2 linked regions of the Streptomyces clavuligerus genome follow. The protein of the gene in region 1 interacts with the protein of each later gene in a pairwise test. Links are inferred from orthologs where the notes say so. Each region holds a gene or a part of one and is shown on either strand. Other genes may lie near its edges.

What was found.
Region 2: the proteins of rpe (region 1) and eno interact in binary tests that used the Escherichia coli proteins (3 or more experiments, as listed by UniProt). The link is inferred for Streptomyces clavuligerus from one-to-one orthologs.

The regions. Positions count from the first base shown.
Region 1 is NZ_CP027858.1:5,846,513-5,849,781, reverse strand. The notes cover bases 308-3,266. They hold rpe (ribulose-phosphate 3-epimerase), read right to left. Parts: upstream 2,151-3,266; coding sequence 1,464-2,150; downstream 308-1,463. Other genes in these bases: CRV15_RS24740 (RsmB/NOP family class I SAM-dependent RNA methyltransferase), read right to left, coding at 2,303-3,266; CRV15_RS24750 (sugar-binding transcriptional regulator), read right to left, coding at 308-1,238. In the rest of the region: more of CRV15_RS24750, read right to left, coding at 258-307; more of CRV15_RS24740, read right to left, coding at 3,267-3,269. UniProt on the Escherichia coli protein: Catalyzes the reversible epimerization of D-ribulose 5-phosphate to D-xylulose 5-phosphate.
Region 2 is NZ_CP027858.1:4,132,582-4,135,798, forward strand. The notes cover bases 274-3,180. They hold eno (phosphopyruvate hydratase), read left to right. Parts: upstream 274-1,037; coding sequence 1,038-2,324; downstream 2,325-3,180. Other genes in these bases: CRV15_RS17380 (LysM peptidoglycan-binding domain-containing protein), read left to right, coding at 274-724; CRV15_RS17395 (FtsB family cell division protein), read left to right, coding at 2,568-3,038; CRV15_RS17400 (DUF501 domain-containing protein), read left to right, coding at 3,147-3,180. In the rest of the region: more of CRV15_RS17380, read left to right, coding at 1-273; more of CRV15_RS17400, read left to right, coding at 3,181-3,217. UniProt on the Escherichia coli protein: Catalyzes the reversible conversion of 2-phosphoglycerate (2-PG) into phosphoenolpyruvate (PEP). It is essential for the degradation of carbohydrates via glycolysis.

The sequences.
Region 1 (3,269 bases):
CGAGGTCAGTCTTATGTCACATCACCGGGCGGTCGCGCCCACGGCGGCACCGGCCACCCCCTGGATCACCGACCGCCCCGGCACCGCCGGAGCCGCGGGCAGGCGCCGCGCCCGCTCCTGGGACCCGGGCTGAACGGCCACGGTCCGTACGGAGCGCGGGGCCCCGGCCCGAGCGGACCGGAGCCCCGCGCTCCGTACTCCTGGACGTCAGCCGTGCCTCCCGGAGACCGGCCGCGCGGACGCCCGCCGCGCAGATGTCAGTCGTCCGGGTCCGCCCGGTCCAGGGCCGGGCGGGGGCTCGGCGGCCCCGCGAGCAGATGGTCGGCGGCGGCCGTGTCCGTCACCAGGCTGGTGACCAGACCGGAGCGGAGCACCGCCCCGATCGCGTCCGCCTTGCGCTGCCCGCCCGCGATCGCCACGACCTCGGGAATCCGGCGCAGCCGGTCCGCCTCCACCGTGATGCAGCGCTCCCCCAGATCGCGGCCGACCCGGCGGCCGTCCCCGTCGAAGAGGTGCGCGGACATCTCGGCGGCGACACCGTAGGAGGCGTAGCGCGCCCGCTCCTCCTCGCTGAGCATGTCGTGGACCGTCGAGATGCCCGGCTCCCAGGACCCGATGGAGACGGCCGCGACGGTGACCTTGTCGAAGTACTCGAAAGCGCGGGCGATGCCCGTCTGATGGCGCAGCGCCGCCGCCGTCGCCGCGTCGGGCAGCAGCATCGGCGCGTAGATGGGGTGGGCGTCCCCGCCGGAGACCTGGGCCGCCCGCCGGACGGCCTCCACCGAGCCGCGCTCGGCGGTCCCCGCGTCGTACACCCCGGTGAGCTGGACGACCGTGCACGGGGGCAGCCGGTCGAGCGCGGCGGCCATATGGATCGTGGAGCGGCCCCAGGCCAGCCCCAGTACATCGCCCTCGGTGACCAGCTCGCCGAGGAGATCGGCCGCCACCTCGCCCAGGTTCTCCGGGTCGGGCGACTCCTCGGCCTCCGCCGGGGACTCGACCACGACCGCGTGGCGCAGCCCGAAGTGGGCGCGCAGCGCGTCGGACCGCTCGGCGTCCAGCTCCGCCGGGACCCTGATCTCGATCCGTACGAGATCACGCTCCAGCGCGGTCTCCAGTACGCGCGCCACCTTGAAGCGGCTGACCCCGAACTCCTCCGCGATCTGGATCTTGGATTTGCCCTCCAGATAGAAGCGGCGGGCCATGGCCGCCGCCTGCACCAGCTCCGCGGGTCCCATCCGCATGGCTGACCGGCCCGTCGACACCGCGATCTCCTTCACTGCTGTTCACACTCCGGAGCCGCCATCCTGTCAGATCCGGGCGTTGTTGATCAGCCCGAATGGGCCGAGTCCGATTCGTTCTGCGGGACGGGACCCCCGAGGGGGCCCGTCGTACCGCCCGGCTCCCGTCTCCGGGACCACCCGCCGGGCGGCGGCGCAACCGCTCCGCCGTTTCTCACTCTCTCAGTGATGGCACGCCCAGCCCGCCGTGGCGAGGGTCGCTTCGGCCTTCTCCCGCAGCGCGCGCACCGCCCGCGCCGGGTCGTCCGCCCCGTAGACGGCCGAACCGGCGACGAACACATCGGCGCCCGCCTCGGCGCACCGCTCGATGGTGGCATCGGAGACCCCGCCGTCGACCTGGAGCCACAGTTCGAGCCCGTGTTTGCCGATCAGCTCCCGGGTCCGGCGGATCTTGGGCAGCATGATGTCGAGGAAGGACTGGCCGCCGAAGCCGGGCTCCACCGTCATGATCAGGAGCATGTCCAGTTCGGGGAGGAGATCCTCGTACGGCTCGATCGGGGTGGCGGGCTTGAGCGCCATCGAGGCGCGCGCGCCCTTGGCCCGGATCTCCCGGGCGAGCCGGACCGGGGCCGCCGCCGCCTCCACATGGAAGGTGACCGATCCGGCCCCCGCCTCCACGTACTGCGGGGCCCAGCGGTCGGGGTCGGCGATCATCAGATGGCAGTCCAGCGGGGTGTCCGTCGCCCGGCCGAGGGACTCCACCACCGGCACGCCCAGGGTCAGATTGGGCACGAAGTGGTTGTCCATCACATCGACATGGAGCCAGTCCGCGCCATCGACGGCCTTGGCCTCGTCCGCCAGACGGGAGAAGTCGGCGGAGAGAATGCTGGGATTGATCTGTACGGCCATGGACCAAGCCTGCCATGTCCCGGGGCGGTTCCCGCCCCCGGACGGCCATCGGCTCCGGACCGGGGGCGGCCGGGAGGGCCACACCTCCCGACAAAACCGACATTTCCCATGCCGGGCCCGGGGTCGGGGCCCGGCCCAGGGGCGTGCGGGGCTCAGGCGGTACGGCGCAGCAGCGCCAGATACATCGCGTCCGTGCCGTGCAGATGCGGCCAGAGCTGGATGTCGGGGCCGTCCCCCAGCGCGGGCACACCGGGCAGCAGCGGCCGGGCGTCCACCCACTCCGCCGCGACGGGGTCACCGCCCCGGCCGCGCAGCACGTCGTCCACGACCACCCGGGTCTCGGCGAGATGCGGCGAACAGGTCGCGTACCCCACCACTCCCCCGACCCGGACGGCCCGCAGGGCCTCGCGCAGCAGCGAGCGCTGGAGCGGGGCGAAGCCCTCCAGGTCCTCGGAGCGGCGGCGCCAGCGGGCCTCCGGGCGGCGGCGGAGCGCGCCGAGGCCGGAGCAGGGGACATCCATCAGGACCCGGTCGAAGCTGTCCGGCCGCCACGGCGGACGGGTGCCGTCGGCGGTGATCACCTGGTACGGGCCCGGATTGCCGGCCAGCGAACGGGCCACCAGACCCGCGCGGTGCGGCTGCTTCTCGGCGGCGAGCAGGGTGGCCCCCCGCCCGGCGGCCACCCCCGCGAGCAGGGCCGCCTTGCCGCCGGGCCCGGCGCAGCCGTCGAGCCAGCGGGCGTCGGGGCCCTCCAGCGGGGCGTTCGCCAGCGCCAGGGCCACCAGCTGGCTGCCCTCGTCCTGGACCCCGGCGCGGCCCTCGCGGACCGCGTCCAGCAGCCCCGGCTCACCGCCCTCGGCCAGCCGGACCGCGTACGGCGACCAGCGGCCCGGGAGCCCCGAGTCCTCGCCGAGCGCCGCCAGCAGCTCCTCGGGCGTGGACCGGCCGGGACGGGCGACCAGGGTCACCTCGGGCCGCTCGTTGTCGGCCGCCAGCAGATCCTCGATCCCGGCCCGGCCGCCGCCCAGCGCGTCCCACAGCGCGGAGACGATCCACCGGGGGTGCGAGTGGACGACCGCGAGATGCTCCTCGGCGTCCTTCTCGTACGGCGGGGCGACC
Region 2 (3,217 bases), 1.7 Mb from region 1 along the record:
GGCCCTCAACCGTGCCACCCGTATCGTCGCGTTCGCCGGTGTGACCGGTGCCGCCGTCGCCGCCCCGCTGGCCGGTGCGAGCACCGCCACCGCCGCCACCGCCGCCGAGTGGGACAAGGTCGCCCAGTGCGAGTCCGGCGGCAACTGGTCCATCAACACCGGCAACGGCTACTACGGCGGCCTCCAGTTCTCGACCTCCACCTGGGCCGCGTACGGCGGTACCGCCTACGCCCCGACCGCCGACAAGGCCACCAAGGCGCAGCAGATCGCCATCGCCGAGAAGACCCTCGCGGGTCAGGGCAAGGGCGCCTGGCCGAAGTGCGGTGTGGGCCTGTCCAACACCCCGTACGGCAGCGCCGCCCCGGCCCCGGCCCAGCCCAAGCCGCAGCAGCAGGCGCCGAAGCAGGTGCAGCAGGCCCCGAAGCAGCAGACCGCCCCGGCGCCGCAGCAGCGCGCCGAGGCCCCGACCACCCGTTCCGTGGAGCGCACCGCCCCGGCCCCGGTCCAGCAGGCGCCGCAGCAGGCCGCCCCGCAGACCCAGGCCCCGGCCAAGGGCTTCCTGAAGGGTGACGGCGAGTACGAGGTCAAGGCCGGTGACACCCTCAGCTCCATCGCCGAGGACCACAAGGTCAAGGGCGGCTGGCAGAAGCTGTTCCAGCTCAACGAGGACATCGTCGACAACGCCGACGTGATCTACGTGGGTCAGCAGCTCCACCTGCGCTGAGCCCCGCCCTCCCCCGATGCCCCGGGAAGCCCCGGGTGACGGACCGCCCCGGTCCGGTGCGCTTCCCCCCGTGCGCGCCGGACCGGGGCTCTGTCATGTCCGGGCCCCTGGCCCGGCCAGGGGCCCGGCGCCGCAGCTCCCGGGAATCGCTACTCGGCAGTAGCTATGCAGCGGTCTGCCCCGCTCTGCTCTACTTCTTTACCTTTTTCGTCCCAGCGGGCGGGCATCCGCCCGGATGGACCCCGCCCGCCGGTTAGGCTCTTGTCGCAAGGCCAACGGAGCCCTGCACCCATGCGTCACATCCCAGAAGGAGATGCTCGTGCCGTCCATCGACGTCGTCGTAGCCCGGGAAATCCTGGACTCCCGAGGCAACCCCACGGTCGAGGTCGAGGTTGGCCTCGACGACGGCAGCACGGGTCGTGCCGCCGTTCCGTCCGGTGCCTCCACCGGTGCCTTCGAGGCCATCGAGCTCCGCGACGGTGACCCGAACCGTTACCAGGGCAAGGGTGTCGAGAAGGCCGTCCTCGCCGTCATCGAGCAGATCGGCCCGGAGCTGGTCGGCTACGACGCCACCGAGCAGCGCCTGATCGACCAGGCGATGTTCGACCTGGACGCCACCGAGAACAAGGGCTCCCTCGGCGCCAACGCCATCCTGGGTGTCTCCCTCGCCGTGGCCCACGCCGCCTCCGAGGCGTCCGACCTGCCGCTCTTCCGCTACCTCGGCGGCCCGAACGCGCACCTGCTGCCCGTTCCGATGATGAACATCCTCAACGGTGGCTCCCACGCGGACTCCAACGTCGACATCCAGGAGTTCATGATCGCCCCGATCGGCGCGGAGTCCTTCTCCGAGGCCCTGCGCTGGGGCACCGAGGTCTACCACACCCTCAAGAAGGTCCTGAAGCAGAAGGGCCTGGCCACCGGCCTCGGCGACGAGGGCGGCTTCGCCCCGAACCTGGACTCCAACCGCGCCGCCCTGGACCTGATCCTTGAGGCGATCAAGGAGGCCGGTTACGTCCCGGGCAAGGACATCGCGCTGGCGCTCGACGTCGCCGCCTCCGAGTTCTACAAGGACGGCGTCTACGAGTTCGAGGGCAAGCCCCTCTCCGCGGCCGAGCTGACCGAGTACTACGAGGAGCTGGTCGCGGCCTACCCGCTCGTCTCCATCGAGGACCCGCTCTTCGAGGACGACTGGGCCGGCTGGAAGGTCCTCACCGACAAGCTGGGCACCAAGGTCCAGATCGTCGGCGACGACCTCTTCGTCACCAACCCGGAGCGCCTGGCCCGCGGCATCGAGGAGGGCTCCGCGAACGCCCTGCTCGTCAAGGTCAACCAGATCGGTTCGCTGACCGAGACCCTGGACGCCGTGGAGCTGGCCCAGCGCAACGGCTTCAAGTGCATGATGTCCCACCGCTCCGGCGAGACCGAGGACGTCACCATCGCCGACCTGGCCGTCGCCACCAACTGCGGCCAGATCAAGACCGGCGCCCCGGCCCGCTCCGAGCGCGTGGCCAAGTACAACCAGCTCCTGCGCATCGAGGAGATCCTGGACGACGCGGCCGTCTACGCGGGCCGCAGCGCGTTCCCCCGCTTCAAGGGCTGACCGCCCCGGGAGCCGATGGCCGGACGGACCGGGGAAGATCCCCGGGGCCGCCCGGCCCGGCTCCTGGCCCGTCGTACCGGCGTCCCCGGCCGCGGTCCCGTACCGTGTCCGGGGACGCGTCCGCGTCCGCGTCCCCGGACACGACAGGGGACGCCGCCCGGTGCGAGCGAACAAACGCGAGCGAGCAAAGCGGCGAAACCGGCGGAAGCGGCGGAAGCGGCGAACAGGGGAGGCGGGATACGAATGGCCGGGAAGAACCGCGACCGGTTCTCCACCGCGACCAGGCTGCGGCTGATCGGTGAGCAGACCGCCGCCCGGGTGTACCGCTCCCAGAACCGGCGCCAGGCCCGCCGCTCCCGGCTCACGGGCCGCGCCGCCTTCCTCGCGCTCGTCGTCTGCTCGCTGGTGGTCGCCCTCGCGTACCCGATGCGGCAGTACATCGCCCAGCGCGGCGAGATGGCCGAGCAGCGGGAGAGAATGGCGGAGGCCGAGCGCGCGGTCGAACAGCTCCGGGACGAGAAGGCCCGGCTCCAGGACGACCGTTATATCCGGCGGCTGGCACGGGAGCATCTGCACTATGTGCTGCCGGGCGAGGCCGGATACACGATGATCGACCCCGGCGCCGAGCCCCGTGAGCGGCCCGGGGACGACGTGGACGGCCGGGCCTGGTACTCCAGGGTCTGGGACGGCGTCGACAGCGCGGACCGCCGCTGAGCCGGACCTCCCCCCGGTCCACCACCCCGACCCGCCGCCGGACCGCCGGAGCGGCACCCCGGCGTCCGCCCCGGCGAAACCACCGAGACGAGCAGAGCCAAGGCAGGCATGGAAACCCCTCCTCCCCACACCGAACCGACCGAGCCGACCGAAGCGGACATCGCCGCCTTCAAGGAGCA